3 regions of the Caldibacillus sp. 210928-DFI.2.18 genome follow, and region 3 is predicted to be linked to each of the others. Evidence: riboswitches for the same ligand, from Rfam matches in the RefSeq annotation. Region 3 holds a riboswitch; each other region holds the start of a gene.

Region 1 (10,619 bases), on a different contig from region 3:
AAGTAAAAAAAAAGCAATCAAATAATTGATTGCTTTTTACCTTGATGGGGCATGCAGGGCTCGAACCTGCGACCCGCTGATTAAGAGTCAGCTGCTCTTCCAACTGAGCTAATACCCCGTTCTGTTGACAAAGAAAATTTTACTGCTTTTAAGAAGACTTGTCAACAGTAAATGTGAAAAAAAACTCAAAAAGGACTATCCCAATGGAATAGTCGCGAAAAGCTTATTCTAGATTTTGTTTCATTGTATCAATCTCTGCTTGGTAATTTTCCAGTTGTTTTCTTTGCGTTTCACTAGCTACTTCATGTGCGTTTTCAAGTTGTTGTTCCGTTTCATCAATTTCCTGCTTCAAACGTTGCAGATAATGCCCGTATTCCGATGAAGAAGGATCAAGTTGTTGATAAATATCTCTAGCTTGTTCCATTCCTTGCTCCGCCGCTTGAAACGCCTGTTGTTTATTTTTATGGTAAGGCATAACATCACCCCTTTTTTATCGTGCTCATTAGGAAAAATTTTATTCGATTATCTTTCATTCTTTATGAACATGCTATACTCAAAGGTCCCCTAAAATTGTAAGGAGGGAAAACAATGAATAAAAATGATGGTTCAGACGTACGGAAAAATGCCAGAAAAGGTGATGGTAATGGAACACAGCCCGAACCGTTAAGTGGGTCAAAAAAGGTAAAAAACCAAAATCATTCAAGAAAAAATAATAATCCGGGGCATGGGATGTAATTTGTTGTAGTCTTCAATATCAAATATATAAAATTCAAATAATTTAACGAATTTTTTATGTCACTAAATAATAAGTGATACGTAAAATAGAGGTAATACGATATATTTTCATATGGCTCAAATTTGGGGGGACCTAAAATGAATGGGAAAGATGAAAACGCCCCATTTGATTCCAAATTAATTGAAAACTGGTTTGAACAGTTTTTTCTTGATCCACTTACAACTTACTTGGATGAAACAGTATTTCGTATTGACCTATTCGAAACTGAAAATGAATTTATTGTTGAGGCACTTTTACCGTCTTGTCAAAAGGAAAATATCCATGTTGCTGTTAACGGACAAGAACTTTCCATAAAAGTAAAGGATCACAAGAAAAATCATCCTCATTCCCACAATTATAAAATACGAACGGTTACGTTTCCCATGTCGATTGATGAACTCAAGATAGATACACGGTTTGAACATGATATACTTGAAATAAAATTATACAAAAAAGATAAATAATAAAAATATGAGGCGTCACGGCAGGTTTGCCTTGATGTCATTTTTTTAGTGACTGGAAATTCTCACCAATTTGGAGTAAAATTGTCAAAAATAGCAAAAATCATATGGAGGAATTTTAAATGGCACAATCATTCCAACAATATTTAGATACTAATCAAAGCGAAAACTTGGAGCAATTAAAAGAATTTTTAAAGATCCCCAGCATCAGTGCTTTATCTGAACATAAAGGAGATGTCCTTAAAGCAGCAGAATGGCTCCGTGATGAACTGACAAGAATTGGTCTCGAACATGTTCAAGTGCTAAAGACAAAAGGCCACCCTGTTGTATATGGCGATTGGCTTTATGCCGAAAATAAACCGACAGTGCTTATTTATGGCCATTATGATGTCCAACCGGTTGACCCGTTAAACTTATGGGAAACACCTCCATTTGATCCGGATGTCCGTGACGGAAAAATATATGCCCGTGGTGCCAGCGATGATAAAGGACAAGTATTTATGCATATTAAAGCACTTGAGGCGCTACTTCAAACGGACGGAAAACTTCCTGTTAATGTAAAAATCATTTTCGAAGGTGAAGAAGAAATTGGCAGCCCAAACTTACCGATTTTCTTACAAAGCCATAAAGAAATGCTGCAAGCGGATGTGTTGGTCATTTCTGATACGGATATGCTTGATAAAGGTAAACCGTCGATTTGTTATGGTCTACGGGGCTTAACCGGTTTGCAAATTGATGTCAAAGGGGCTAATAGTGATCTTCATTCCGGCAGTTTCGGCGGCGGAGTGCAAAATCCTGCCCATGCCCTTGTTGAAATTCTCGCTTCTTTTCATGACAGTGAGGGTCGAATTTTAGTAGAGGGATTTTACGATAAAGTTGAGGAAATTACTGAAGAAGAAAAGAAAGCAATTGCTCAAGTCCCTTCTGATGATGAAAAAATTCGTCAAGAACTTGGTGTACCGGAACTGTTTGGCGAACCCGGTTATAGCTTCTATGAACGAACTTCTTATCGTCCAACCTTGGAAATTAACGGCATGTATAGCGGCTTTCAAGGTGAGGGCATTAAAACGGTATTACCTAATACGGCAACTGCAAAAATTACTTGCCGACTCGTTCCAAATCAAGATCCTGCAGAAATTTTTCAATTATTAGTAAAACATATTGAAAATCATAAACCTAAAGGGGTTACCGTTCAAATCACTCCATTTGACCAAGGTTCACCTTTCTTAACACCATTTGATCACCCGGCTATCCAATCTGCCGGACGTGCTTGTGAAAAAGTTTACGGGACAAAAGTGGCTTACACAAGAAGTGGTGGCTCAATTCCGATTGTTGCCGATTTTAATGAAACATTAAATATTCCGGTTGTTTTGCTTGGATTTGCCTTGGCCAGTGAAAACTTTCATGCACCCAATGAACATTTTCATTTAGAAAACTTTTATAAAGGGATGGAGACACTGTGCCATTATTGGTATGATCTGGCGGAATCCTTATAAGAAACGTTTGACTTTTATTAATTCAGTTAGGTTTCGAGTATTAGGGAAGTTCCAAGTGCCTGGAGCAGCCCTAATACTCATTTTGCTTACTCCTTTTCTAGATAGCGGATATAATCATTTAATAAGTCGATTACATATTCTGCCTCTTCTTCCTTAAATGAGAAGAAATTTGTTTCTTGTACTTCATTCTCATCTTCCTCAAAAATCACACTTCGATAGAGCAAGCCGTCCCCATTCTCGGTATTGACACCTAATTTTAAAAGAATAGTAAAATGGTCACCACCGTTCCAGTTTTGTTCAATTTCTAAATGTTTATTATTTGAAATCCACTGAATATTTTCTTCAATAACATCAATCTCGCTATAAGGGAATTCGTCTTCCAATTCTTCATTTTCTTAACTGCTTTCCACTTGCTCGTTTTCGTCATCTTCCTCAACATGATCCAAAAAGTCAAAAAATGCATCATAGATAAAGTCAATGATCTCTTCCAACTCAGTAAAAAGAATTTTTGAATTTAATTCAAAATCCTCATTCCAATAGTAAGAATAAAGTTCTTGATTTACCGGATCGAAGTAAATGGTGCAAAATTCAAAAATCTTTGTATCTATCTCTGTATAAAAAGATAGTGACGGGTGTTTTTTCGTCGTATTCACGGTTAACCGAATTTCGTAGTCATCAAATTTTGCACTCACTTCAGGTAAGCTTATACTGATTGCTTGTTCAATTCGAGACAACCATTCTAAGTTACTCAAATAAAATCCCTCCTTGTTTTCTGTACCATTCCTATGAATCCCCATTTTCAACTTTTTTATGTAAAACAGTTCCCGTTTTTTAACTTTTTTGAATAGATAAAATAAAACAGGGGATGCTCCTAATTGGATAGCCCCCTTCCTTATTTGCTTTATTGGTTTCGGCTTACTGTTAAAACTCGTGGAGATGCTGACAAAAGAAACGCCATAACAAACGAACAGAGCAAAAATGAACCCAACCAAGCAGAGCCATTTACGATTAAAGAATATACCCAAGCCGGCTGTCCTTCAGGTGCGTAACTTCCCCAAAAAACGATTCCGGCAATGTAATGCCATATATATCTAGCAACACTACCGATAAACATAGCGAGAACAGCAAAACCTAAACCGGCCAATTTTTGTCCTTCACGAAATTTCCTTTGTATTACATTCATAAATAAGCCGGCAAATCCGACACAAGCAAATGCAACAAAATATTCAACAAGAAATTGGAACCAGTGAAGAAAAGTAACATCTCCTGTTACTACTTGCAGCAGTCCCCAAAGCAACCCGGATACTACACCATATCGGAATCCCCAACGGAAAGAAACGATAAATACCGGTACCATAGCAAATGACATACTAATCCATGGTCCCAATTGAATTGACGGCAACAAATCAATGATCAGTGCCAATGCCGCCATAATGGCAGACTCAATTAATGGTTGTAATTGTTTTGAACGCATAAAAAAACCTCCTATGTTTTTTTATCAAACGTTCCATAGGAAGCTAAGAAAAGTAGAAAATAAATCCTACCTCTCTTCCACAATCCCTACGCTAGTATTAACTAGACAGGTTCAAAGGGTCTGAATAGCTCTCTTTACGATTGCTATTCACTCTCAGCAACAGCTCCCCCTGTGGAAACGTTGATTTCATTGTCAAAAATATTATAGTACAAATCTTGGAAAATGGAAAGTTTTTAAAAACAAACATATTCAAAAAGGGAACTTTATTCTTTGGTGGGAATCAATATCCTCACTGATTATTTGACCGAACCAATCGGACGTTTTATAGGTTTCCTCGCGCCCGTTTGACTGAAATCTTAATAGGAGTACTAATTCCCATAAAAAACGGGAAGGATTCGTACTACTCCCTCCCGTTTCCCTATCTTTAGCTTGAGGTCGTTTCCACCGTTACTGTTTGTTTATTTCCATCTCGGTAAAAATCGATTTTAACGGAATCTCCCGGTGTTACTTTGCTATATAAATATTTTCTTAATTCGGTAACATTTTTTATTTCATTGCCATCAATGCCAACAATGACATCATTTACTTTCAAACCTGCTTTAGCAGCCGGTGAGCCCGGTTCAACAGCGGCAACGACGATACCGTTTTCCAAGTTTCCAAACATACTCTGACGATAAAATTGAACAATATTCGATACATCATACATTTGAATACCTAAATATGGCCGTTTAATTTCACCGTTATTAATCAACTCTTCAGCAATTGGAATTACATCATTACTCGGAATCGCAAATCCTAAACCTTCCACACCGTCCTCAGCAATTTTTAAACTATTAATTCCGATAACTTCCCCATTTGCATTAATCAAAGCACCACCACTATTGCCGGGATTAATGGCTGCATCCGTTTGAATAGCCGTGATTTCCCATTCCCCTGCGGATGTATTAACTGATATCGAACGTTCGGTAGCACTGACAATCCCTTGGGTTACCGTTCTTGAAAACTCTTCACCAAGCGGATTTCCAATCGCAATCACCTCATCACCGGTACGCAATTGACTGGAATCTCCAAAACTAGCTACTTCATTAACATATTTTCCGTCAATTTTCAGAACTGCTAAGTCGGTCAATGCATCGGCACCAACGACTTCTGCTTTTACTTTTTCACCGCTATATAATGATACTTGAATCTCGTTTGCCCCTTCGATGACATGATTATTTGTAATAATGTAACCATATTTATCATCCTTCTTAAAAATGACACCCGAACCCGATCCGGTTTGAACACTTTCTGATTGCAAATTAAACTGACTTTGCATTTTTTGAAGATTAATAACACCAACAATGGTCGGTGACATTTCTTCAACGATATCGGCAATGGTTGCTTGATCTGCTTTTGTAAACGTGCTCGTATACACCGCATCTTTTGAAACCGGTTGAACTACTTTCGCGTCTGATGTCGTATCTCCATCATCATTTCCATTTGCCGGAAATCCAAAATAAGAAACAAGACCAACTGTTAATACAGAACTTATGATACCAACTAATAAATTTGATCCGATTGTTTTGATATTGAATTTCCTTTTCTTCTTATTTCTATCCTCATTCAAATGATCGTTCGGGTCACTGCTTGTATTTGTTGAAGAATGACGAACAGTTTCTTGGGAATTTGCATGTTCCTCGTTTGTTTGTAAATCATTCCCATCCGATTGTTTTGTCGTTTTATTCATCGCATTTTGATCAACATTTTGATCGTTATCAATTGGTTTGTCGAAAGATTCATCATGATTTTTGTTTGTGAAATCTTCCATGTTTATTATCCTCCCCTCTCTTTTTTCTACAATTATTTTAGACAAAAATTATGAATAAATTATGAATAGAAGTAGAAAAAAAATGAAAAATGTACAGGAATTTATAAAAAAAACACTTACCAAAAATGATTAAGTATCATCCAATTCAATCATCTAGGTGAGAATAATGACCTATAGGATTTGAACGATTCATGTTATTATGATTATAAACTTGCTTACGTAGATCGTATTCTTTTTTCGATAAAATCATGTTAAAGTGGGGTGATGATGTTGGAACCGACACTTTGTCCACGGGTAGAAAAGGCCTTTGAAATCATTGGGAAACGTTGGACAGGATTAATTATTTACCAATTAATGAATGGTCCCATGCGGTTCTGTGAAATCGAAAGTTCCATACCGATTAGCGGCAGACTCCTTTCAGAACGCCTTAAGGATCTGGAAAAACTGGGGATTGTATCAAGACAAGTATTCCCGGAAGTGCCGGTCCGGGTGGAATACTCATTAACCGAAAAAGGATTGGCATTAAATCCGGTGATGAAGGAATTGCAAACTTGGGCACTGAACTATATAGATGGATAAGTAAATGTAGTGAAAAAAATTACTAAAAAACAACAAAAATGCCAGCTGACCACTTTCCTCTCGTGATCACCTGGCAGATTTACTTATCCTTTTGTTGCTTCTAATTCAAGTGAGATGTTTACTTCATCACCAACAAGTACGCCGCCGGTTTCTAGTGCAGCATTCCATGTTAATCCATAATTGCTTCGATTGATTTGTCCGCTGACGGAAAAACCAGCAGTTTCAGCACCAGTCATCGGATTTTTAGATAATCCAACGAGCTCCACTTTGAATGTTTCTGATCGTGTAACACCACGAATGGTCAAATCGCCGGTTACAGCATACTCATTATCCCCTGTTTTGACAATCTTTGTAGCAGAAAACGTTAATTTCGGATAATTTTCTACATCAAAAAAGTCTGCAGATTTTAAATGTCCATCACGGTCTTGGTTTCTTGTGTCAATGCTTGCCAAATCAACGACAAAATCAATATTTGCGGTTGTTAAATCGGTCGGGTCAGCCTCAATTGTTGCATCAAACGTATGGAATGTTCCTTTCACTTTTGAAATCATCATATGTTTTACAGAAAAATCAACACTGCTATGAGCTGCATCTAAAACCCATTTTTCTTTTGCCATAATTAATTCCTCCATTTCAACTTACTTTATGTAAGCTTATTTATATACATAAGTATAAGAGCAAAAGAAATCACTGTCAATTAAAATATCTCGATTTAAAAATATTTTTTTTAGAAATAAATTAACCCTGAATGTTAGCCTCGGCTTTACGAAAAATTTATTGGCACTGAAATTTTGAGCGTTTTGATATTATTTCGCCTATTAATAAACGGAAGAAAATAGACAGCAACTTTTGCTCAATCCATATCAAAAATTGCAGCAACTACATGGATGTATTCGGTTAACACTTTTTCAAGCTATGAAATGAGTACAACACCTCTCCTAAGAAAGGTGTTGCTTGTTTTTTCATATGTTTTTATAATGCTTACTTAAAAATTCATCCAAGATTACTTTATGGCCTTTTACCAATTGTCCGGGTAGGTTATCCGGATGGCAAAATCGGACCGATACCGATTCTGAAAAATCGACCTTCATTTCCCCTGAAAAATGCTTTGTATAATATGCAACAGTAACCATAAAAAACTCATCCCCATTTTGTGCACGGACAAAATATTCCGGTCCTGAATACACATTAATAAATTGTAATTGATCAACGACGAGACTGGTTTCTTCAAATACTTCCCGACGTGCTGTTTCTTCCGTTGTTTCTCCCAGTTCCATTAACCCACCCGGTAATCCCCAAAAACCAGTAGGATATGTTCTTTCCTGTAATAAAATTTCACCTTCATCATTTACAATAACAGTAACAGAACCTACCAAAATAATAGGTCTTGATCCAATAATTTTACGTAAATCCTCAACATAGCCCACATGAATAACCCCTGTCATTTTATTTTTCTATTTGTATTATATTAATTAATTGCTTCATTGGAAAGATATCAAGGATGGGAACTTAAATCACTATTCCATTAAAATTTTGCAAAGATTAATAAACAATCATACAGCCTTGATCTTTTTTTGTTATAATATTGATTAATTGGTAAAGAAAGGATTGTTTATATGAAAAGAGAAAAATCTTGCGGTGCCATTGTTTTTACATCCGAAGAACCTCACAAAGTTCTGCTTATTAAACATCAAAACGGCGGGCATTGGGCATTTCCTAAGGGACATGTGGAAGAGGACGAAACTGAAACTGAAACTGCCCTTCGTGAAATTGCAGAAGAAACCGGTCTTCAAGTTGAATTGGATACGAACTTTCGCAAAGTGGTTACTTATTCTCCTGCCGAGGGCGTTTTAAAAGAGGTTATTTATTTTCTTGCTTACACAAAACCAACTGCCATTCATCGTCAACTGGAGGAAGTAAGTGATGCAAAATGGTTCCCGTTATCTGAAGCCATCGACAAAGTGACCTTCGATAATGACAAACATATTCTTAAAGCTGCGATTGATTATATAAAAAAACCAGAGTAAAAATGCTCTGGTCATCTAGAAATTTGAGATCTTGTTAGCCAAGGTCTCCATTCAACTTAAATTTTCCGATATAACCACACCACGCTTTTTCATTTCTTCAATATAAATATCACCGGGAACAATTTGTTCAGGTGGATAAACGCCTCTTTTTGTAATAATACCATTTGCAATCATTTGTGCAACAACTGAAATCGTATTCGCTGTTGCTCTCGCCATCGCGGTGATATTTTTAGTTGAATCCTTAAATGTCACCATTTCATACGTATAAGTAGCTGGATTTAAATCTTTTTCCCCTGAAACGATTACCCGTAATAAAGTGACATCGTCTTTATCTTTTAATTCAACAATCGGATCTAGGACCTTTAATAGTACTTTCCTTGGATTAATGGTTTTTCCGTCAACTTCAACTTCATAATCTGTTCTTGTAAGATTTAAATCAACAAGTAATTTCATCTTTTTCGCATGACCTGGATAACGAATCGTTTTATATTCCAATGTTTCTAATTCCGGATAAGAAATAGATAATGTTGAAGTTCCGCCTGATGTATGAAAGGCTTCCAGTGGACCAAATTTTTCAAAATAAATCGGTTCTATTTCAGATAACGATGGTACAACCATTAATTTTCCATTACGAATAATTAAAGAAGGATCGGTGTAGTGATCAAGTAAACCTTCCATTGAGAACACATGATTGTATTCTAATGGTGGATCCGGTCTTACCGGAATTCCGCCCACGTACATTTTTACCGCTGTTGCTTTATCAAGCTTACTGTATCCATAACCTGATAAAATATTAATCATACCCGGAGCTACCCCTAAATCAGGGATAATGGTAACTCCGGCGTTTTTCGCATCATTTTTTAATGCAAGTACTTTATCCGTCATATGACCGATATGACCACCTAAATCTACAGAATGAACACCCACTTTAATTGCCGTTTTTGCGACGATTTCATTAAACGAGTAAAATAGTGCATTAATAATACAATCAAATTGACTCATAAAATTCGCCAGTTCTTCTTCATTACGAGCATCGACTTGAAAGGGAGTCAATTTTTGAGATTGAATTTGTTCACATACTGTTTTTGCACGGTTAAAATCAAGATCAGCCAATCCGACTGTTGTTACACCGGAACTTTCCGCCAAGTCCCGGGCTGCTTCTTTGCCCATAAGTCCAGAGCCTAACACACCGATTTTCATCACAATACTCCTTTCTGTATTTTTTATATTGTGACAAGTCAAAAAGTTTGTGACCATTAATTTTTATTCATTCTAATAATCACGATGACTTTACTAGTTGTTTAACTGATTCAGTATCATTTTGAACCGTTTGTAAGTTGCTGCTTTAGTAGGAAATCTTGACATGATATAGTATTGGAATATTTTGCCATTAATCTGGTTTCATTTGTAGTTGAAAGTTTAGCGGGGTTCAGTAAGGTGGAATAAAGTGAAATTTCCATCAAGGGAGTTCTCTATCCCCACTGATGGTTAGCTGTACCAATCAGGCACTTATCTTCCCCCCTACATCCTTGATTTCTCTTAAGCCTCAAGGGGAAAATTTAGTGACCGTTTATGCGGGATAAATTTTCAGTAAAAAGACGAAAGGGGTAAGAAATGCAAATTGCAACAAACAAGGATGAAATACCCCTTTTATTATCAAATTGAGTTTTACTTGATATTCAGTTCATTGTTACCTTCCCAAGCTGGTAGCATTTTGTTTAATGGTTTATCCTTTCGATAACCTAACACATACTCTGCTTGCATAATTGTATGGATTTCTCTTGTTCCTTCATAAATAACCGGTGCTTTCGAATTCCGTAAAAATCGCTCTACCGGATATTCATCGGAGTAACCGTAGGCTCCGTGAATTTGGACAGCATCATCGGCAGCTTTATTGGCAAAGTCACATGCCTGCCACTTTGCGAGTGAGGTTTCACGTGTATTACGTTTTCCTTGATTTTTCAACTCCCCAGCCTTATAAACAAGTAGTCTGCTCA
Region 2 (10,619 bases), on a different contig from region 3:
TACTTGTTTTTTCGGAAAAACGAACAGCCGGTGGGGGATATTATACTTCCCCCACGGATTGAAATGTCACTTTGTTACCTAGTTATTCAACAATACTATCTTTCCGGGTCATCTTTTTCCAGTTTGTACAATCTGAAGGGATGACCTCTTTTTTTTCCAGTTAATTGAGGGACATTGAAAAAAGTAACGAACATGGCCCTCAATTTTGCTCGGTTTTTCCATTCGGTAAGATAAGTACTTCAACCCGCCGATTTTTCGCTTTTCCTTCCTCGGTATCATTGGAAGCAATCGGTTGAAATTCACCAAATCCTTTCGCACTAAACATTCTTGGATCAAGCTGGTCATTTTCTAAAATGATTTTCATAAAATTGACGGCACGCATGACACTAAGCTCCCAGTTTGATGAAAAATTAGAATTCTGGATCGGAACATTGTCCGTGTGCCCGCTAATAATGACGTTGTGCGGCGGGTCAATGACGAGCAAGTCGCTGATTTCTTTTGCAACAGCAATATCTTCTTCACGCACTTCAGCACTTCCGGAATCAAACAAAACACTGTCATTAATTGTAACAAGAAGCCCCTCGCTCGTTAACGAAGTTTTTAGCTGACCGGTTAGCCCTTTTTCCAAAATGTACTGGTTGACTCGCTCTTGAGTAGCACTTAAAGTAGTTTGTTCGTCTACCGGTACTTGGGTCTGTTCTTTTTCCTTCTCTAATTTTTCCTTCGTTTCATCTGCCAGCTCTTCACCATTTTTTTGTTCAATACTTTCGTAGTCAACAATCCCTGTTCCTCCTGTAAAAATTTCGCTAAATACCTTTGACATGGACTGGAATTTTTGTGCATCTACCGCACTCGATGCAAACAATACAATAAATAAGGCAAGTAATAAAGTCATTAAATCCGAGTATGGTAACAGCCAAGTTTCATTAAATTCGTGCTCGCCCTTTTCCTTTTTACGCCTGCTCATTTTTCGGTTCCCTGCCTTCTTCTAAAAAATTTTGCCGCTCATCAGTCGGTAAAAAGGATGAAAGTTTCTGCTCAATTTCTTTCGGTGTTTCTCCTTGAAGAATGGAGAGGATTCCCTCAATCATCAACAATTTCATACGAACTTCCAGCTTTGATTTCCGACGTAATTTATTGGCAAACGGGTTCCAGAGTATATACCCGGTGAAAATACCGAGTAAAGTAGCGATAAAGGCAGCACTAATGGCATGCCCCAATTTCTCTGTATCACTCATATCGCCGAGAGCGGCAATTAAACCAACGACCGCTCCAAGAACCCCAAGCGTCGGTGCGTATGTTCCTGCTTGGGAAAAGATTTGCGCTCCAACAGCATGACGTTCTTCCATGGCATCAATTTCTTCCAACAAAACATCACGAATATAATCGGGCGTCTTTCCATCAATTGCCATACCCATTCCATTTTTTAAAAAAGGGTCATCGATTTCTTCTAGCTTTTTTTCTAATACCAGTATACCTTCCTTTCTTGCAATTTGTGACCATTCCGAAAACAACTTAATTGCTTCGGTCATCTTTATACTCTTTTGTTCAGTAAAAAGTATTTTAAATAACTTTGGAATATTTTTTAATTCACTCATTGGAAAAGCGATTGTAACAGCAGCTATTGTACCTAACAAAATTATTAAAAATGCGGCAGGATTGTTTAAAGCAACAATATCGACACCTTTTAAAACCATTCCAACGCCGATTGCAATAAATCCAAAAATAATACCAAGTAATGAAGTTTTATCCATTTAAATCACCTATCTACCATCATTTTTGCCCAAATTATCAAATTGATAAAAAGTCATTTCATATTCAGACATGTACTTTATATTTGATTTCAGGCTAATATACTATCTCACTTTTTATCGACATTTTTTTACAAAATTTAATAGCAGGTAAAAAAATAATGTTTTTTCGCCTAAAATACAGAAGAAATTAAGAAAATTTATGATTTCGTGCACCTGACATACAAATCCGCCCATATGTATGATAGAATAATAAAATATTAGGTCAAGATTTAATAGAATGGAGTTTGTTTATGAAACTAGTAAGTTGGAATGTCAACGGTCTAAGAGCTTGTGTGAAAAAAGGCTTTTTGGAATATTTTCATGACATAGATGCAGATATTTTTTGTATACAAGAAACCAAATTACAAGAGGGCCAGATTGACGTTGATTTACCGGGATACTTACAATATTGGAACTACGCCGAAAAGAAAGGGTATTCCGGAACAGCTGTGTTTACAAAATATAAACCATTGACGGTTTCATATGGTTTTTCTCCGGAAGAAAGTGAGCGAGAAGGAAGAATCATTACCTTGGAGTATGAGAATTTTTACTTAGTGAATGTATATACGCCAAATTCACAGCGAGATTTGGCAAGATTGAAGTTTCGCTTAGAATGGGAAGATAAGCTGAAGAAATATCTATTGGCATTAAATGAAAAGAAGCCTGTGGTGTACTGTGGTGATTTAAATGTTGCCCATCAGGAGATCGATTTGAAAAACGCTAAGTCCAATATCGGTAATTCCGGATTCACGAATGAAGAGCGAGAAAAAATGACGAGTTTACTGGCATCTGGATTTATTGATACATTTCGTTATTTACATCCGGATGCGGTCGACCATTATACTTGGTGGAGCTATATGAACAAAGTCCGGGAAAGAAATATCGGGTGGCGTATTGATTATTTTATTGTTTCAGAAAGTATCAAAGAAAAAATCGTAAATGCCGACATTCATTCACATGTATTAGGAAGTGACCATTGTCCGATTTTGTTAGAAATCGACCTGTAATATTTCCTTCGTATTGCCAATATTTTTCATCTAAAAGGGAATTGTGTTAAAATTACGAAGTGTTATTCTTTTTTAGAATGCTTTTCTAGGAATAATAAGACTAGTAGAAAGATTGAACAGTTTATTTCCTATTTTTGTGATGATTTTGAAAACTATTTAAGTTTATATACAACAAATTGAAAGGAAAGAAAGCTGTATGAAAAAAATTAAAATAACATGTGACCGTACGGCCGATCTTCCCGAAGAATATCTTACTCAAAATGATATTGAAACGATTCCTCTCTATATTATTTTAGAAGATAAAACCTATCGGGACGGAATCGATATTGCGCCTGATGATATTTATTCCTATGCGGAACGGACAGGAAAACTACCTAAAACGGCAGCTGCCTCAGTACAAAATTATTTTGATATATTCTCAAAATGTGAATCCTATGATGCCGTTATTCATATTAGCCTGGGCGGGAATTTTTCCAGCTCTTATCAAAATGCATACTTGGCTTCTCAAGAGTTTCATAACGTACATGTGATTAATTCGGACAATTTATCAACCGGAACCGGTCATATCGTTATGGAAGCTGTTCATTTAGTAGAACAAGGAATGGAAGTTAAAAGTATTATAAGAACATTAACAGAACTCGTTCCTAAAGTGGAAGCCAGTTTTGTCATCGATACGCTTGATTATTTGAAAATGGGGGGCAGATGTTCCGCTATTACTGCTTTTAGTGCAAACTTATTAAATATTAAACCTTGTATTGAAGTCATTAACGGGAAGATGGATGTGGGAAAAAAATATCGCGGACGCTTTGAAAAATCAATTGAAAAATATGTGGTTGACCGTTTGAAAGATCGAAACGACATTGTCCCGGACCGTATTTTTATTACCCATTCCGGATGCTCTGAGGATACTATTAAGCGAGTACATGAATTAATTAACCAGCATCAAAAATTTGAAGAAATTATCATCACGAAGGCATCTTGCACGATTTCCAGCCATTGCGGCCCCAATACACTTGGCATTCTTTTTAAAAGAATATAGAGGCACGACTTTCAAGCGGTGCCTCTTTTAATAAATTTGTTTATTATTTGGCATAGAAGTTTTCCGTATAATAAGGTTCAGCATTTGTGTTGAAAGCAACTCCCACACCTAAGTATTCATAATCCTTTTCAAGAATATTTTTTCGGTGACCTAGCGAATTCAATAATCCTTCATGGGCGAAGATACTGCTAAATTGGCCATATGCTAAGTTTTCTCCAGCAAGAATAAAAGTAATCTGGTCCGCTGTCATCCGATCGAATGGATCTTGTCCTTTGGGATTTGTATGGCTGAAATAAGCATTAGCCGCCATATCATCGCTATGCTTCCGGGCGGTTATGCGAACACGTTCATCCCAAGTTAATGGGCTTAGATTGTGTTTAACCCGTTCCGCATTCGTTAAATCAAATAGTTGATATTCAAAACCTTCCTTTAAAGCTTGGCTTCCATCGGTATACATGTCAGCCCGTTCATTTTCAAGGGATTCACTAATGATTTGGATAGCTGTAACGGTATTATTTTCATGTATATCATAGAAGATTGTAATGTAACTGTTATCCTTGTGAAAAATATCGTATTCGCGGTCTTCAGGAAGATTGTAGCGAACAACACCTTTTTGAATGCTTGTAAGCGGTTCTGTTCTCATCTTACTTAATACTTCTTCTTTTCCGGTGCCAATGCCAATACCGTTTGTTGATGATATTAAATTTTGATTCGTAAATAATCCGGCAACTTTCCCATCTTTATTATAGGCAACCATGAAAAAGTTTTGATAGTTTTCATGATAAGTATGCCAGTTTGTATGATATTCATTTAAACTGATTCTCTTCGGTTGCCCGTACATATTTTCTACATCTTGTTTTGACGAGCCTAATTCAACATTTGCTATCGAAAAGGTTTGTTGTTCCGGTGCATTTAATGTGATTTCTTCGGCTTTATCATTGTTCTTGGGGTCATCTTCGGTCATTTCATTTATGGAATCGGTTATCCCGTATATAATGTCATTTATGTCTTCTTTTATTTCCGACAAGTTAATTTGATCTGTTAAATCTGATATTCCTTCTTTAAGTTGGTCAATAAATGAATTGGTCTCTTGGTCAGCGTTATTAGTGAAAGAAAATAATAATACTAGTGCAGCAATTATTAAAATAACCCGCATATTTTGTCCACTCCTTTCAATCCTTTTACCCAAGCTCGTTTGGTAAAAGACTCGGACGCCATGACTACTCAAGCTTTTCTTTTCTAATTATAACAGAAATGATTAGGTAAACCGCAAAGATGAGCGATTATAAATTTATAGAGGTAATATGAATTCTACAAGTTTTTTATTCGAATAGGGAAACCAAACGGAACCATTTGCTTTCTCTTTAAATTTGTACATAATACCATAGGTTAAAATATCTAGCAAATGGATGAATTAACCAAAAGAAAAACGGTGTGAGATTAGTTTCTCAGCACCGTTTTTTTTCACTAAATTTTGTTATCAACTTACAGCCAAGCAGCACCTACAATAATCAATAGGATGAATAAAACTACGATCAGGGCGAACCATCTTCCACCACCAAAACCGTAGCCGCCACCGTAGCCGCCGCCGTAGCCACCGTAGCCATATCCTCCATGGCATCCGTAAAAGCCCATTCAAATCCCTCCATTCGTGTAATAAAAATATTCTTTACTTGGAATTGTGTTGTTCATCATTCGTGACAGTCCATTCCTGTAATGACCAACAAACGCTAGTCATTCTCCAGAAACAAAGGACAATGAATAATCAATCAAAGTCCTTTATTTTACTTACCAAATGTACGCTGAACCAACGATGATTAATAGGATAAACAACACAACAATCAAGGCAAATCCTGCACCATATCCTCCTGCTGTTGGAGCACTCATCAATAAACACCTCCATGTTTATTTGTTAGCAGTATATGTATTAACCTGCAAATTGACTAGTCATCTGTCCCTGATTCATAAAATTGGGCAATTACCTATAAGAAATGTTTAATGGAAAAGAGAAGGATAATAAAAGATCTGTTCTTCACAACAGAACAGACCTTAAATTTAAATTATTTGAAAAGTATATCATTTCGGTCGAACTTTTTTTACAATGGATGCCATCTGTTTAACTAATGGATCAGCTTGTTTGACTATTTTATTCACTTGCCCGATGGATTGGGAAATTTTATCAAAATCCCAGTGACCATCATTTGTTTTAAAGTAATCAAAAAATATCTGAGAAGAAGGTTTATTAACATGTTGAACAGGGAAAAAAGGATTTCTTGGCCGCCGTGGTCCTAGTGGTCCCTGGTTATATGGAAACATGGTTCTCCCTCCTTTCAAAATGTCAGAAACTGATGACGATACTTTATTTATATTTCTTTGCCGATCATTTGGTAAAGGCATTCGTCTTGCTTTGGTATTTGAAATATTTTATCGATTTTGGATTACTGCTTGTTGCATAGTTAATTAACGGAGCAGCATAACAATGAATGAAAAAAAACTCATCATCCGAATTTCTTCTAAACATATACCGTCAAAAGTTCCACCTTTAAAAATTTTTTATCCTCCGATTGCTTTACTACATTTTTCGGTTCAGGTAGAATAACAATATGCATGAAAAGATAAGGGCGATTGCGATTCACATAGCTGGAAAACTTGTGAGTTATAAAAGAACACAGATTTTTCCGGGAATCAAAAGTTTAAGGGAAGGTCACTATGAACGAAGAAAACATTACTAGAATTTTTTTGAATGATAAAGAATATATTTTGATCGGAACTGCTCACGTATCAAAAAACAGTGCCGAGCAAGTGAAGGAAATTATTGAAACAGAACAGCCGGATTCAGTTTGCATTGAGTTGGATCAAGGACGATATCAATCTATTACGGAAGGAAACAAGTGGAAAGATACGGATATTTTTAAAATTATTAAAGAGAAAAGGGCAGGGATGGTATTTATCAATTTGGCACTTTCATCTTTTCAGAAAAGAATGGCTGATCAAATGGGGATTAAACCCGGTCAAGAGATGATTCAAGGAATTGAATCGGCTAAAACGGTTGGTGCAAAACTTATTCTAGCTGATCGAAATATTCAAACTACCTTTTCCCGCATTTGGCACAGCATGAATTTTAAAGAAAAAATGATGCTTCTCACCCAAGTTATAGCCGGTATTTTTACCGATGAAAAAATAACGGAAGAAGATTTAGAACAATTAAAAACAAAAGACAGCATTGATGCCATGCTTAATGAGTTTACTGAAAATTTACCGCAATTGAAAAAACCGTTGATTGATGAACGGGATCAATATTTGGCCGAGAAAATAAGAACGGCACCCGGTGAAAAAGTCGTAGCTGTATTAGGTGCAGCTCATGTTCCCGGTGTTTCAAGAGAAATAGAAAAAACGCATGATTTAACTGAATTAACAAAAACACCGCCAAAGTCGAAAAAACCAAAAATTATCGGCTGGTCGATCCCCGTTCTTATTATTGCCATTATCGTTTATACATTTTTCGCGAACCCGGATGCAGGGATGCAACAAACATGGAGTTGGATTTTATGGCACGGCTCTTTGTCAGCACTTGGAGCGGCGTTGGCATTTGGTCATCCGCTAACCATTTTAACTGCTTTTGTGGCAGCTCCCATTACCGCTTTAAATCCGTTGCTTGCTTCCGGATGGTTTGCAGGATTGGTACAAGCGTTTGTACGAAAACCGACTGTTGGTGATTTCGAAAACCTGTCAAATGATATTTCATCCGTAAAAGGGTTTTGGAACAATAAAGTAACACGAATTTTATTGATCATTATTTTATCCAATATTGGCAGCTCCATCGGCACATTTATTGGCGGTGCGGATGTATTGCGGTTATTCTTTAAAAATTTTTAATGAAAAAAGTTAGGCTTGAAATGAATGGAAAAATATGTAATAGTATAAATAAGTGAAAACTGAATATGAAAATAAGTTTGTAGGGGAACCGGTGTTGCCGGTTGAGAGTGCGTCCGTAAGATGCTGACCCTTGAACCTGATCTGGTTAATACCAGCGTAGGGAACATACTTTTTTGCGATATGAATGAAATTTCTTACATGAAGTATGTGCCCTAGGATGATTCCTGGGGTTTTTTCATTCTCTCTCCCTCTTCAAACTTGTTTTCAAATCATAATGAAGAAAGGGGAACACGCATGAAAAAAATACTTTTTCTTGCCGTATTTACCATGCTTTTAGCTGCATGCCGGGGAGAAACTGCAAATTCTGGTTCCGGAACTTCGAAAAATAATCAAGATAAGCTAGAAAAAGCAAATATCGTCTTGGATTGGACACCGAATACGAACCATACCGGTTTATACGTGGCACAGGAAAAAGGGTATTTCAAGGAAGAAGGATTGGATGTTGATATCATCATGCCGGGTGATGCGGGGGCAGACAATCTTGTGGCATCCGGACAAGCCGAGTTTGGTATCAGTTACCAGGAAGGGATTACCGAGGCTCGAATCCAAGGAGTGCCAATTGTTTCTGTTGCAGCGATTATCCAACATAATACATCCGGTTTTGCTTCATTAAAAGACAAAAATATAAAAACTCCAAAAGATTTCGAAGGGAAAACTTATGGAGGGTGGGGAGCACCACTTGAAAAAGCGATTATTGAATCGTTAATGAAACAGGATCATGCGGATGTCGGAAAAGTAAACATCATCAATATTGGCGATACCGACTTTTTTACTGCGACAAAACAAAATATTGATTTTACCTGGATTTATTACGGGTGGACAGGCGTGGAAGCTGAATTACGTAACACCCCGATTAACATGGTCTGGTTAACTGACTATAGTGATAAGCTTGATTATTATACGCCCGTTATCTCTACGAATGAGACAATGATTAAAGAAAAGCCGGAGACAATCAGGAAATTTTTACGGGCAGTGACAAAAGGGTATGAGTTTGCTATCGAAAATCCGGAAGAAGCGGCAAATATATTAATTGCTGCCGAGCCCGAACTTGACCCGGATCTCGTCCAAGCTTCCCAAAAGTGGCTCGCTACAAAATACAAAGATGACGCAGCACGTTGGGGAGAGCAAAAATTGGAAGTATGGGAAAACTATTCGCAATGGATGTATGATAATGGTTTACTAGAAAAACAGTTAGATAGTAAAAAGGCGTTTACAAACGAATTTTTACCGGAATCGTAATTTACAAGAAAAGGAGGAGAAAACAAATGGCTAATGCATTAGTAAGCATCCAAATCATTCCAAAAACAAAAAACGGTGAGGATACAATTCCTTATATTGACGCGGCCATTAAAGTCATAACCGAATCAGGAGTAAAATATCAAGTTAGTCCGCTTGAGACAACAATGGAAGGTGACTTGACGGAACTTTTAATGATTGTTGAAAAAATGAATAAGAAGATGATAGAGCTAAATTGCCCAAGTGTTATTTCGCAAATAAAAGTGTTCTATAATCCTGATGGTGCGTCAATGGACCAGTTGACTGAAAAATACCGGTGATTTGGCAAAAAGGATGGGGGGCACTTTTTGTTGTCATTCTTTTATTCATCAGTTGGGAGGCAAGTGTCCGTATCTTCCGTGTACCAAATTGGTTGTTGCCATCTCCTTCACAAATTGTGAAAGAGATGGTTGAAGGGTACCATGTGTACGGGGAGCACCTTTTACCTACGTTATCGTTGGCACTTTCCGGATTAATGGTCGGCTGTTTGATTGGAATCATTATCGGGATTGGTTTACATATCGTTCCTTTTTTACGGCAAGCGTTTTATCCATTACTGATTATCTCGCAAAACATCCCGGTTATCGTACTCGCACCGCTCCTTGTCATTTGGTTTGGCTTTGGGATGTTACCGAAAATGATTGTGATTACGCTTGTTTGTTTTTTCCCAATTACCGTATCTTTACTGGACGGGTTCCAGCATACCGATCGAGAATTATGGAATTATATGAAAATGGCAGGGGCAACGAGGAAGCAACTGTTTTGGAAATTAGAATGGCCGCAAGCACTCCCTGCCTTGTTTTCCGGATTAAAAATTTCTGCGACGTATAGTGTAATGGGGGCCGTCATATCGGAATGGCTTGGAGCAGAAAGAGGCATTGGTGTTTATATGACATTGGCATCATCATCATTCCGGACCGATCGTGTTTTTGTTGCGATAGTATTCGTTGTTACGTTTAGTATGTTATTGTTTGCCTTCATCGTATTTCTGGAAAAATTGGTCATCAAGTGGGATCCGGAGAAGGAAGGGTTGATTGATGAGTGAATTGGTTATTGACCGTATATACAAGTCATTTGGCGCTGATCAAGTTTTACATGATGTATCCTTTGCTGCTCATGACGGGGAATTCATATCGATTTTAGGACCTTCAGGCAGTGGAAAAAGTACATTGTTCAAGGTGATTGGTGGGATCACAAGGCAGGATGCAGGAGAGATTTATATCAACGGGGAAAAAATAACCGGAAAAACTGGCTATATCAGTTATATGCCGCAATCAGCCGCCCTAATGCCATGGCGGACAGTTCTTGACAATGTTTTGCTCGGTCAAGAGATTGCCGGTAAACGAGATCCGGCTAAAGCGGTGAAAATGCTAGAGCGGGCAGGATTGATAGGGTATGAAAAACGTTTCCCTCATCAATTGTCTGGTGGGATGAAACAACGTGTTTCCTTCATCCGCAGTTTGCTAAGTCCGCAAACGTTAATTTGCTTAGATGAGCCGTTTTCTGCCTTGGACGAATTTACCCGGTTTGATATGCAAAAATGGTTGTTATCAATATGGCAAGAATATT
Region 3 (10,619 bases):
ATGAAATTTCGATTCATGCTGGTTCTACACTAGCTATTATGAATCCTGAAATTGCTAAAGGGATTGTTTATTTGCCTGATGGGCTTACTGTAGAAGAAAACAAATGGAGCAATGCAGTTGACGAAGGGGTTTATTTTGGCGGCGGAATTCATGAAGGGCCCTTTGTAGCGATAGGAAAAAAGGAAAGAGGAAAGGCCGCTTTCATCGGCGACTCTTCTGTGGTGGAAGACAGCACCCCTAAATATCGAAATGAAGAACACGGAGGAGTCAAGAGAACGTACGACGGATTTACTGAAAAAGATAATGGCCAATTGCTAATGAAAATTGTCGAATGGCTGTCTCATAAAGAAAGTTATCTGACCTTCTCTGAACTTGATATGCCGCTTGATCAGCCTTCACCAATATTAGAAATGGAGACCCCAGAGCATTCTGAGGAGCTGAAGCCGGAGCCTTGGCGTTCACCGAATGAAGGTTATCTTTGGTATGATCAATCGACATTTGCTGACGGTTCATTTGGCTCGGAAATGGATCCTCCAAAAGATATTAAATATAACATTGAAACCCCTGAATATTTGCCAACTGGCGGAGAACCTTTTCAAGTAACACTCAAATTAACAGATATGAAACCGGGACAAGTCATTGAAAATGGAGAAATACAAGTATATTTAGAAGGTGGTACATCAATTTCGCAAGTTCGGCTTCCGAATGGAACATGGCCAACCACTTACGGTTATCAAAGTGTTGGGAGCATTCAAGCCAATCAGCATGGTGTGGCGGAAAAAGTACTGACAATGAGGCTTAACCCAACGGTACAAGACGGAACAACAGGATATATTCGCCTTCGAATAGGGGCTGGAAACAACGTCTTTACCAAAACAGTCGGTATCGGTCAGTCAAATGTTGAGACGCCGCCTAGTGGTGAAGAGAAATATCAATTGTTAACACCGAAATTCATTCCGCTCGGTGGTATACCATTTCCGGTAGAAGTGGTGATGAATGGTTTAACACCTGGCCAAACAGTAGCAAATGCACAAATCCAAATATATTTGTCAGGCGGCAAAAGCATTTCGCAAATCCAATTTGAGGACGGAACATGGCCAACCACTTACGGTTATTTCAATATCGGCAAACTGACAGCAGATGAAAATGGAAAAGCAAAGAAAACGATCATGATGCGCATCAATCCAAATGTATCGGCTTATGAAGCCTATATTCGCCTGCGACTAGGTTCGGGCAATAACGTTCTCACGCAGAAGGTAGCTATGAGATAGCATTTACAAATTGAAAATGTGTTAGTGTGTATCAGGTTTTTGAAGCTGTTTTTAGAACAGTATTTCGCAACGGGGGTAATAGTATGTGTACATTACCATTCGATAAGGGATCTGCCGCGGGGATTCAAAGTTTCATCTTGGGTGGTGCCGAGTTAGAAGCAGCAAGGACGGCTAATGGATCTATCTTGAGTGCATAAAAATTAAGAAGGCTGCCACCATTATTTTCTGCTGTTTAATGCAGTATGAATGGGTAAGCCTTCTTATGAGTCATTATAAGTTGGTTAGTCGATCGGGCAAGTTGTTGATTGATTGGATGACTTGATCGAGCTTTGTTTCAATTCGGTAAAGGAGAATCAAGGTCACAACAATCGGAAAACCGACTTCCCCGATCAATGAATACCATTCAGTCATTCTCTTTCCCTCCAAAATTTGATAGAAAGGAAAGCCGAGGAAGTACGCAATGTACTAGTCCCGGCTTCCGTTAGATTATAGATTCCAGGCTGTTTATAAACTGAATACTTCTGTGTTCTTGCTAATTTTTCTTGCTTCTTTAATCGATGCTAAAGAGGCACCGCTTGATGTTTCAAAAACATTGGCTGTCAAAATTTGATTCATAACATTGCGAATGATTTCCTCGTTTAAATCGTCTTTCGGGTCATTTACTGTAATGCGAACCGTTTTTCCATCAGTCGCCAAAAAAACAAGTTCTAAATTTGTTTCCATTCACTTTCCTCCTCGTCTTTTTGTTGTTTTTTACTATTAAGCGTAAATTTCCTTTTTGTCGTCGCGTTCAACGGTATAAAACGGCAAATTTGACAGGGAAGCTAAGGCTGTTGCTGCTTGGTGAATTTGATCATCCGTGCTGGTTGTTTTCACGTTATTATAGCTTTTTGCTTTATATACCGGTTCCCCTTTTTGATTCAGGCCATTTTCATAAAGGACACGGAAGCTTGTTTTTACAATATTTGCTTTTGCCATCTCTATCACCTCCTCCCTTCATTTTTGTTATAGAAGGTTTTGCAAAAAATGGTCATCGTTTTTAAAAAATTTTTTTGAAGTAGCATAAAACTTTGATTAGTGGGAGGTAATGCTTGTAGTAGTACGAACGGCATGTTTAGAGGTTGATCGGTACCGATTGTTCTTGAGAGCGAATCTCGTGGCCGCTTTTTCATCACCGCTAAATTATATTTTTACAGTAAAAAAAGCCGGCTCAATAGAACCGACTTCCAACAAACTTAATCAAAATTATCCTTTTAAAAATCCCGGTTGGGCAAAACTGGGGTTCGGATACTTATAAAAGCCTTCTCCTGTTTCGCGCCCAAGTTTTCCTTTATCAATGTATTCCCTCTTTAATAATTCAGCAAGCTTCATAAACTCTTCATTACCCGTTGCTTCGGCTTTTGCCAATGTAATATTATACGCTGTTCTTATTCCTACTACATCGAGGATCGCAAATGGTCCAAGTGGAGCTCCGGTGGCAATCATCCATGTTTTGTCAATTGTTTCAGGATCGGAAACTTCTTTTACCAATAACATTTGAGCAGCTTCCAAAAATGGAACTAATAAAGAATTTAAAATATAACCCGGTTGTTCCTTATATAAAGGTAGAGCGACCATTCCAATTGCTTTAGCAAATTCAATTATTTGATCAAAATATTGCATGTCTGTACCGGGATGTTTCATAACTTCTGCGGTATTATTTTTCCAAATTTCATTGGCAAAGTGCAGAGCCAAGAATTTTTCCGGACGTCCTGTTGCTTCAGCAAATTGGCTCGGTAATAAGGTTGAAGAGTTTGTCACAAAGACAGTTTTATCGGGTGCAACCGCCGCCAATTTTTTATAAAAATCGACTTTAATTTCAACTCGTTCCGGAACAGCTTCAATGACAAGATCAGCATCTTTAACCGCTTCAGCTAAATCACTATAAAATGAAAGACGATCGTAAGCAGCATCGACTTCTTCTTGAGTTGCCTTTAAATCTTCTTGATAACGAGGTTTTAGTTTCTTGATTCTCTCTTTTGCCAGTTCCAATGCTTCATCGTTAATATCGTAGACAGAAACTTGAAATCCGTGAAAAGCAGTTTGGTAGGCAATTTGGCTGCCCAATACTCCACTTCCGGCGACTGTAATATTTTTGTAGTTCATCAGAATGCCCCTTTCTGTAAAGCCAAGATTTGTATATTACTAGAATTGCAAGTGCTTACAATTCTGTGATTAAATGGAATTAACCACTATAAACATTGTACAACTTTCACATTCTTTTTGTCTATTATTCTGTTTGGCGATAAAAATGAATAGGGAATCTGGAAAAATTCGGCAACGGGAACAGCCGCCAATATAATGAAACCTTGAAGAGATTTAACCGTATATATGTTAAGAATTGATGATTGAGGTGGGGACCTGTGTCTAACTTTCAACGTCCAAAAATACGTATTCCGAAAACAAAAAGTGAGTGGGTTTGGGATGTCATCGGCTATACTTGCTATATTGGTTCAATCGTATTTTTGTTGACCATCTGGAACCGGCTCCCGAGCCAGGTGCCGGCTCATTTTAATTTAGCCGGTGAAGTGGATCGGTGGGGGTCAAAATGGGAGTTAATTATCTTACCGATTATTGGCGGGATAACACTGATTATTATGCAATTTTTGGAAAAACATCCGGAAATGCATAATTATCCGAGCCGGTTAAATGAATCCAATGTACCGCAATTTTATTTACTAAGCAGAAAAATGTTGAATCAGGTTAAGAATATGTGTTCGCTTATTTTTGCAGTGATTATATTGGAATCTGTAACAATTGCGTTAAAATGGGGTCAGGGATTTGGTGTATGGTTTTTGCCTGTTCTTATCATCGCTGTCTTCATCCCGCTCGTTATCGGATTAATACAACAGCGTAAGATTAAGTAGGACTATCTTCTTGGCTAATCAAGAAGATAGTCCGACAAGAGGTGGATTATGAGAATAGTTTTCGAAAAAGGCTTTCCGCCTCGGACGTAGCGCCACTTGAATGAACAGAACAGTTTTCGAAACGCTCTTGCCGCCTCAACCATAGCCTCACTTGAATGATAAGAGTAGTTTCCGATAGGCTTTTGCCACTTCAAACGGGTCATTTGCCTTCATAATCCCGGAAACGACAGCAATGCCGGCAATGTTTTTACCGCCTAGCATTGAGACATTTTCTAAGTTGATTCCGCCAATGGCTACTGCCGGAATTTGAATTGTTTCTAAGATTTTGTCCAGCATTCCGGGTGGGAGCACCTTTGCATCTGCTTTTGAAGTAGTTGGAAATACAGCGCCAACTCCGACATAGTTCGCCCCGTTTAATTCTGCTTCACGAGCTTCCTCGGGATTGCCGACAGATACGCCAACAATCATTGATAAGGGAATGATTTTTCTTATCGCCGGAGCGGGGAGGTCGCTCTGTCCGACATGTACCCCATCTGCTCCGACAGCCAAGGCAATATCAACGCGATCATTTATAATTAGCGGTATTTGATATTTTTCCGTTAACTCCCTCAGTTTTACAGCCTTTTCATAAAAGACTTTACCGTTCCCGGATTTTTCCCTCAGTTGGACAATGGTTACCCCGCCTTGAATAGCCAACTCCACTTTCTTAAGCAGTTCATCTTTGGGCAGTGTTTCATCGGTTACTAAATAGAGACGATAATCGATAGTCATAAGATCACCCCGGTTAATTTGGAAAGATTCATATGTTTATATAATGAAAGATTTTCAAAATTAGAGACGGCATCGATTAAGTTTACTCGAAAAGTACCTAGTCCCAAATGACCCTCCAAGTTATTTTTTGCTACCTCTCCTGCAATCCCCATAACTGCCATCCCGGCGATACTTGCAGCTAACCAATCATCGGTAACGGCTGCAAAAGAGGCAATGAGCGCAGTACTCATACAACCGGTTCCGGTAACTTTTGTCAATAAAAGATCACCATTACTCAACCCGTAAGTCGTTTTTCCATCAGAAATAATATCTGTTTCGCCGCTAATCACAGTAGTCACGGAATACATATTGGCAGTAGTTTCTGCGATTACCTGTTTACTTTCGGCGACATCCCCGGCATCGACGCCCCTTGTTTTGACCTCGTCATTTATAAGGGCATTGATTTCTGAAACATTTCCGCGAACGATGGCGACATCAACTTTTTCAAAAAAATCACGAATCACTCGGGTTCGGTATGGCGTCGCACCCGCTCCAACGGGATCAATAACAACCGGAATTCCTTTTTTGTTTGCTGTTTTTCCTGCTATTAACATGGCTTCATACATTCCATCATTAATTGTGCCAAAGTTAATCACAACGGCATCTGCTAAGTTTGCCATATCACGAACATCGTTTTTTCCTGTTGTCATAACAGGTGACGCACCAATTGCCAATGTCACATTTGCACAGTCGTTAATTGTTACATTATTTGTCATTTGGTGGATTAGCGGATTTTTTTGCTGAACCTTGGTTAATAATGATTGAAATTTAGATATGTCCATTAAAAAACCACTCCTCGTATAAGTAATAAGGGTTGCTTCACTGAATATTTGGTGAACACCAATTAATCTATGAATAAGTTGCGCCACCTCGCTAACGTTCCATACCTTTACCGCGGTGAACACTTTGAATAAAGCCGGCTACCTAAGTTTTATTGGTTCATAAGATGGGCTCGTTTATATAATTCATAAAAATGGTTGGTTGGTCCATGCCCGTTTCCGAGATCCAAACTATGCTCAATTGCCACTTCAATATAGGCTTTTGCCAATTGCACAGACGTTAATAATGTGTTCCCTTTGGCAAGGTTGGCAGCGATGGCACTGGACAAAGTACAACCGGTTCCGTGTGTATTTTTTGTATGGACACGTTTGCCTTTCACCCAATAGAAATTTTCTCCGTCATAAAAGAGGTCATTCGGGTCGGTGCTTAAGTGTCCGCCTTTTAGCAACACCGACTTTACGCCCAGTTTTTTAAAGGAAATACAAGCACTCTTCATATCCAGTTCGTTTAAAATTTTTTGCTCTGTTAAGATTTCCGCCTCCGGAATATTTGGTGTGATGATATCGGCAAGCGGCATCAGTTCTTCCTTGAGAGCAGAAATTGCATCTTCCGCCAGTAATCGATGTCCACCTTTCGAAACCATGACCGGATCGAGAACAATATGGTTTGGTTGATATTTGGCAAGTGTCTCAGCAACCGTTGTAACAATCGATGGGCTGGACAACATCCCAATTTTGACCGCATCCACTTTTAAATCATCAAAAACAGCCTCAATTTGATCTTGAATGATTTGTTCATCAATATTTTGGACAGAGCGGACTTCAACCGTGTTTTGTGCGGTTATTGCAGTAATGACGGACATTCCGTATACACCGTGTGCGGCAAATGTCTTTAAATCGGCTTGAATTCCCGCCCCGCCGCCTGAATCAGAGCCGGCGATGGTTAATGCTGTTTTCATGGATGATTCCTCCCCATGCTTTATTTTTGTGCAATGCTTTTAATAATACATAGCCGAAGAACGCCCCTGCAAAAGAACTTAACGTGAAGGCAGGGATAAAACCGAAAAGAGTTGCCTCTTGACCGAGTAAGAAAACGGCGATGGGATAACAAGCCAAGGCCCCGAGAATCCCTGTGCCAATAACCTCACCGGCTGCGGCAAAGATAAGCTTATTTGTTTTCGTATAAATATAAGCTGCCAAAAATGCCCCGATCATACTTCCCGGAAAGGCGAAAATACTTCCCGTTCCAAGCAAATTTCGTAAAAGTGAGGAAATAAAGGCTTGTGCAACCGCATAACCGGGCCCGAGCAAAACTGCCGATAGTAAGTTTGCAAAATGTTGTATCGGAAAAATTTTTGCAAAACCTACCGGAATATAAACTAGGCTACTTGAAACAGTTGTCACAGCTGCAATTATTGCGGTTATCGTCATTTTTTGTGTTTTTCTCATGGAATCATCCTTCCCGTTTTTTAGGACGCGAATAAAAAATCAGATTGGCCAGTCTTGTTTTTTCTCATTCATTTCCCAAAATAAATATTCATATTTTGAGGTGATTTGAAAATGCTGCTCTATCGTATGAAGTTCCTTTTCTGATTTTTCGATTGTCAATTCATCGATTAAGTCAATTAACCACTGGGTCCCAGCGCCGAACGTTTCCGAAGAGTAGGTTTCAATCCATTTTTTATAAGGATTTGTCGCCAGCGTTTCTCCATAAGTTGATTTTAATAGTTTCCCAATTTCCCAATAATCCCAAGCACACGGCAATAGACAAGCAACGAGTTCAGCAAGGCTTCCATTGGCTGCCACTTTTCGCATATAACTCGTATAGGCAAGGTTAATTGGTGTTGGTTCAGTTGCTTCTAAATCAGCGCGGGTAATTCCAAACTCGGCAGCGTATTGACGGTGCAGTTCCATTTCGAAATGTAAAGTTTCATGGAGAACCGCAGCAAATTTTGTCATGATTTTAAGGTTATTTGCCTTCTCTACCCCGATAGCAAACAACTTCGCATAGTCAATTAAATATACATAGTCCTGCTTCAGATAAAAGATAAATTTTTCCCGGTCTAATGTTCCGGTTCCCAACCCAACGACAAAAGGATGCTGATGGTTTTTCTCCCAAATCGGTTGAACGTTTTGATAGAGTCGGTTTGAAAAATTTTGCTTCAACAATAATTCCTCCTTGTTTACCGAGGAACCGATTGCTTTGAACCAGCGATCTGTATGGTCAGTGTAAGTAATGATAAAAATATTGGTAATGAGCTTTATTGTTTAGTTTCCGGTGTCCCTCACTTTTTTAATGAAAAAGGGTCCTGGAAAACTAATCGGTCTGAAGGGGAAATAAAAAACCGCCCTCCATGATCGGAAAGCGGTTTGGTAAATTACAAAAATATGTAGATTGTAATTTATTAACCTACTTCCCTCCGCTAGTACGAACTAGATCAGGTTCAAAGGGTACTTCTCAGCCAACCGGCGCCCCTAGTAGAGTTTTATGAATATTCATTTTCATTACTTTTAACATATCATAGTCGGGGACTTTGTGCAACAGGAGATTTATTTTTGATTTCTTGATTTAGGTCAATTTTTTTTTGAAAAGGGACATCTTATAATCAACTTGTAAGTAAAAAATACAGGAGGTAAGAGAAATGAGTATCTTAAGTCCCGAAGAAGCATTGAAAAAAGAATTAGAACAAGATCAAGTGGAACATGATCATCATCATCCGACTGCTGCAGCTATGACGAATCATGTCGTTGCAAATTTGGCCATATTGTGGACAAAACTCCATCAATATCATTGGTATGTGAAAGGTTCAGAGTTCTTAACACTTCATGAAAAATTTGAACAATTGTATCGTGAAGCGGCAAACTGGTATGATAAAATTGCAGAAACCTTACTTGCAATTGATGCCAAACCTTTTTCGACAACGGAACAAAATATGAAGTACACATTTTTAGAAGAAAGTGCGGCAAATAAATACTTACCGGCACATGATATGGTTGCTAATATTGTGGATGATTTCCGCCTGACCCGGGATGTTGTTCAACGTGCGATCAAATTAGCTCAGGAACAAGACCAACCGGTTTTGGAAGATGTATTAATTGATTTTAAAGGTTATCTCGAAAAAGAAATCTGGATGTTGCAAGCTTTTCTGGGTAAAACAGCCTTAGAAGATGAAGAAGAGTAATCTTATTTTTTATGGGAAATTATGGTAATGATGTTATTATGAGCGACGACGAACAGTGAGTTTATTTTTCACGAGGAACCATAGTAACAATGTTATTATGTGCGACGAGGGAGCATGTTTTTCACTGGGAACATATTAAACCGGGCTTCCTGTGCGATGAGGAACAGTGAGTTTATTTTTCACGAGGAACAGGTTAATGATGTTATTAAATCAAGCTTTTTGTGCGACGAAGAAGAGTAATCTTATCATTCATGAGAAAGAGGGGATTCAATGGCACATGAACACTGTCATAACCACGCCTCTTGTATCCGGCTCGTGCCCATATTCAACCATTTAGATGACGAACAAATGGATAAAATTGCCGAATCAGCGAAAAAACTGGACTTGAAAAAGGGAGAAATACTTTTCCATGCCGGTGATGAAGACGACACCTTGTACATCGTCAATAGTGGGAAAATTAGGGTATACCGCCTATCCGACACGGGTAAGGAACAGCTGGTAAGAATTTTGAATCCGGGTGACTTTACCGGGGAGTGGGCCCTTTTTCATCCGGGAGAGGTACATGAAAATTATGCCGAGGCCGTTCAAGATTCATCCGTATGCTTGATTAAACAAAAAGATTTGCAACGGTACTTAACGGAATATCCGCAAATATCTTTAAAAATTATTTCGGAAATGTCGGAGCGGCTAATGAATTCCGAAAAACAAACGATGCAAGTGGCCATTGAAAAGGTAGAATCGCGAATTCTTTCATTTTTAGCTGATTGTGTGGAAAAAGGGGCAGGAAATAGTCCGGTGATCACACTACCAATGGCAAAAAAAGATCTGGCCTCCTATTTAGGTACAACACCGGAAACGATAAGCCGAAAGTTTACTGAGTTGGAGAAACAAGGTTTGATTGAGCAATTGCCAAAGCGGAAAATTAAAATCAATGACTTAGATCAACTTTTGTTATATGGGGAATAGAGGTCCTAAGAACAAATCTTAGGGCTTTTTTCTATTATAAAAAGCCATTGTCAGTCTCTGCGGTGTAGCTTGTCGATACATGTGGGACCTCAATCGTGCCCTATCCGAATTCAACAGTCCCCCCAGTAATTCACCAATTCCCCCTTGAAATCAACAGTAAAAAAGGAAAATTCAACAGTACTGGGGTACAAATTCAACAATAAAATTGAAAAATTCTACAGTATACCCAGTGAATTCAACAGTAGAAAAGGAGAAATCACCAGTGTACCCAGCGAATTCAACAGTAGAACCCCTGAATTCACCAGCCCTCCCCTCAAATTCACCAGTCGCCACTTTTAGGTAAGAAGCCTCATTTTTATCGACGAAACATGTTTTACCAATATTGATGAAGGTCAATTTTTTTTCGTCGCCGATTCTTTAAAATAAAGACAAAGATAAATATTGGAGGGATTAAAATGACCGCAAAAATAAATCAACATAAAAACCAGATTACGTGGATTTCGGGAACTTTGATTATCGCCGCAATTCTATCCAAGTTATTTCACTTGAGTGGATTAAGTAACAGTTTCCTCATTATTGCAACTGTAATCGCCATTGTACCTATAGCGATTAAAGCATGGCAGGCAATGATAATGAGAACTTTTAGTATCGAATTACTTGTCTTCATAGCAGTAATTGGAGCGGTTTTTATTCAGGAATATACAG

What was found. A riboswitch is a leader RNA that binds a small molecule or an ion and turns the genes downstream of it on or off. The one in region 3 is predicted to bind thiamine pyrophosphate.
Region 1: linked by a shared signal. The riboswitch ahead of thiT (energy-coupled thiamine transporter ThiT) and the one ahead of tenA (thiaminase II) in region 3 are both predicted to bind thiamine pyrophosphate.
Region 2: linked by a shared signal. The riboswitch ahead of LIZ98_RS09315 (ABC transporter substrate-binding protein) and the one ahead of tenA (thiaminase II) in region 3 are both predicted to bind thiamine pyrophosphate.

What each region holds. Positions count from the first base shown of each region.
Region 1 is NZ_JAJCHL010000001.1:66,974-77,592, reverse strand. Features, by position in the region: tRNA gene LIZ98_RS00400 (tRNA-Lys) at 46-118, opposite strand; gene LIZ98_RS00395 (hypothetical protein) at 224-475, opposite strand; gene LIZ98_RS00390 (small acid-soluble spore protein P) at 589-735, shown strand; gene LIZ98_RS00385 (Hsp20/alpha crystallin family protein) at 874-1,239, shown strand; gene LIZ98_RS00380 (dipeptidase) at 1,359-2,732, shown strand; gene LIZ98_RS00375 (hypothetical protein) at 2,819-3,115, opposite strand; gene LIZ98_RS00370 (hypothetical protein) at 3,128-3,484, opposite strand; gene thiT (energy-coupled thiamine transporter ThiT) at 3,634-4,206, opposite strand; TPP riboswitch at 4,272-4,386, opposite strand; gene LIZ98_RS00360 (S1C family serine protease) at 4,631-6,016, opposite strand; gene LIZ98_RS00355 (winged helix-turn-helix transcriptional regulator) at 6,284-6,595, shown strand; gene LIZ98_RS00350 (YceI family protein) at 6,679-7,212, opposite strand; gene LIZ98_RS00345 (NUDIX hydrolase) at 7,558-8,022, opposite strand; gene LIZ98_RS00340 (bis(5'-nucleosyl)-tetraphosphatase) at 8,212-8,622, shown strand; gene LIZ98_RS00335 (saccharopine dehydrogenase family protein) at 8,674-9,822, opposite strand; gene LIZ98_RS00330 (acyl-CoA dehydrogenase family protein) at 10,291-10,619, opposite strand, start outside.
Region 2 is NZ_JAJCHL010000036.1:9,202-19,820, forward strand. Features, by position in the region: gene motB (flagellar motor protein MotB) at 200-967, opposite strand; gene motA (flagellar motor stator protein MotA) at 954-1,754, opposite strand; gene LIZ98_RS09280 (exodeoxyribonuclease III) at 2,045-2,800, shown strand; gene LIZ98_RS09285 (DegV family protein) at 2,997-3,839, shown strand; gene LIZ98_RS09290 (CAP-associated domain-containing protein) at 3,883-4,995, opposite strand; gene yjcZ (sporulation protein YjcZ) at 5,325-5,474, opposite strand; gene LIZ98_RS09300 (YjcZ family sporulation protein) at 5,628-5,726, opposite strand; gene LIZ98_RS09305 (YppG family protein) at 5,916-6,155, opposite strand; gene LIZ98_RS09310 (TraB/GumN family protein) at 6,549-7,715, shown strand; TPP riboswitch at 7,787-7,895, shown strand; gene LIZ98_RS09315 (ABC transporter substrate-binding protein) at 8,010-9,014, shown strand; gene LIZ98_RS09320 (thiamine-binding protein) at 9,041-9,331, shown strand; gene LIZ98_RS09325 (ABC transporter permease) at 9,322-10,095, shown strand; gene LIZ98_RS09330 (ABC transporter ATP-binding protein) at 10,088-10,619, shown strand, end outside.
Region 3 is NZ_JAJCHL010000056.1:8,490-19,108, forward strand. Features, by position in the region: gene LIZ98_RS11875 (GldG family protein) at 1-1,271, shown strand, start outside; gene LIZ98_RS11880 (YvrJ family protein) at 1,542-1,682, opposite strand; gene LIZ98_RS11885 (DUF2922 domain-containing protein) at 1,776-1,994, opposite strand; gene LIZ98_RS11890 (DUF1659 domain-containing protein) at 2,031-2,249, opposite strand; gene LIZ98_RS11895 (3-hydroxyacyl-CoA dehydrogenase) at 2,517-3,416, opposite strand; gene LIZ98_RS11900 (DUF1648 domain-containing protein) at 3,674-4,177, shown strand; gene thiE (thiamine phosphate synthase) at 4,325-4,948, opposite strand; gene thiM (hydroxyethylthiazole kinase) at 4,945-5,769, opposite strand; gene thiD (bifunctional hydroxymethylpyrimidine kinase/phosphomethylpyrimidine kinase) at 5,919-6,725, opposite strand; gene thiW (energy coupling factor transporter S component ThiW) at 6,694-7,215, opposite strand; gene tenA (thiaminase II) at 7,255-7,965, opposite strand; TPP riboswitch at 8,165-8,253, opposite strand; gene LIZ98_RS11930 (Dps family protein) at 8,409-8,948, shown strand; gene LIZ98_RS11935 (Crp/Fnr family transcriptional regulator) at 9,219-9,914, shown strand; gene LIZ98_RS11940 (heavy metal translocating P-type ATPase) at 10,370-10,619, shown strand, end outside.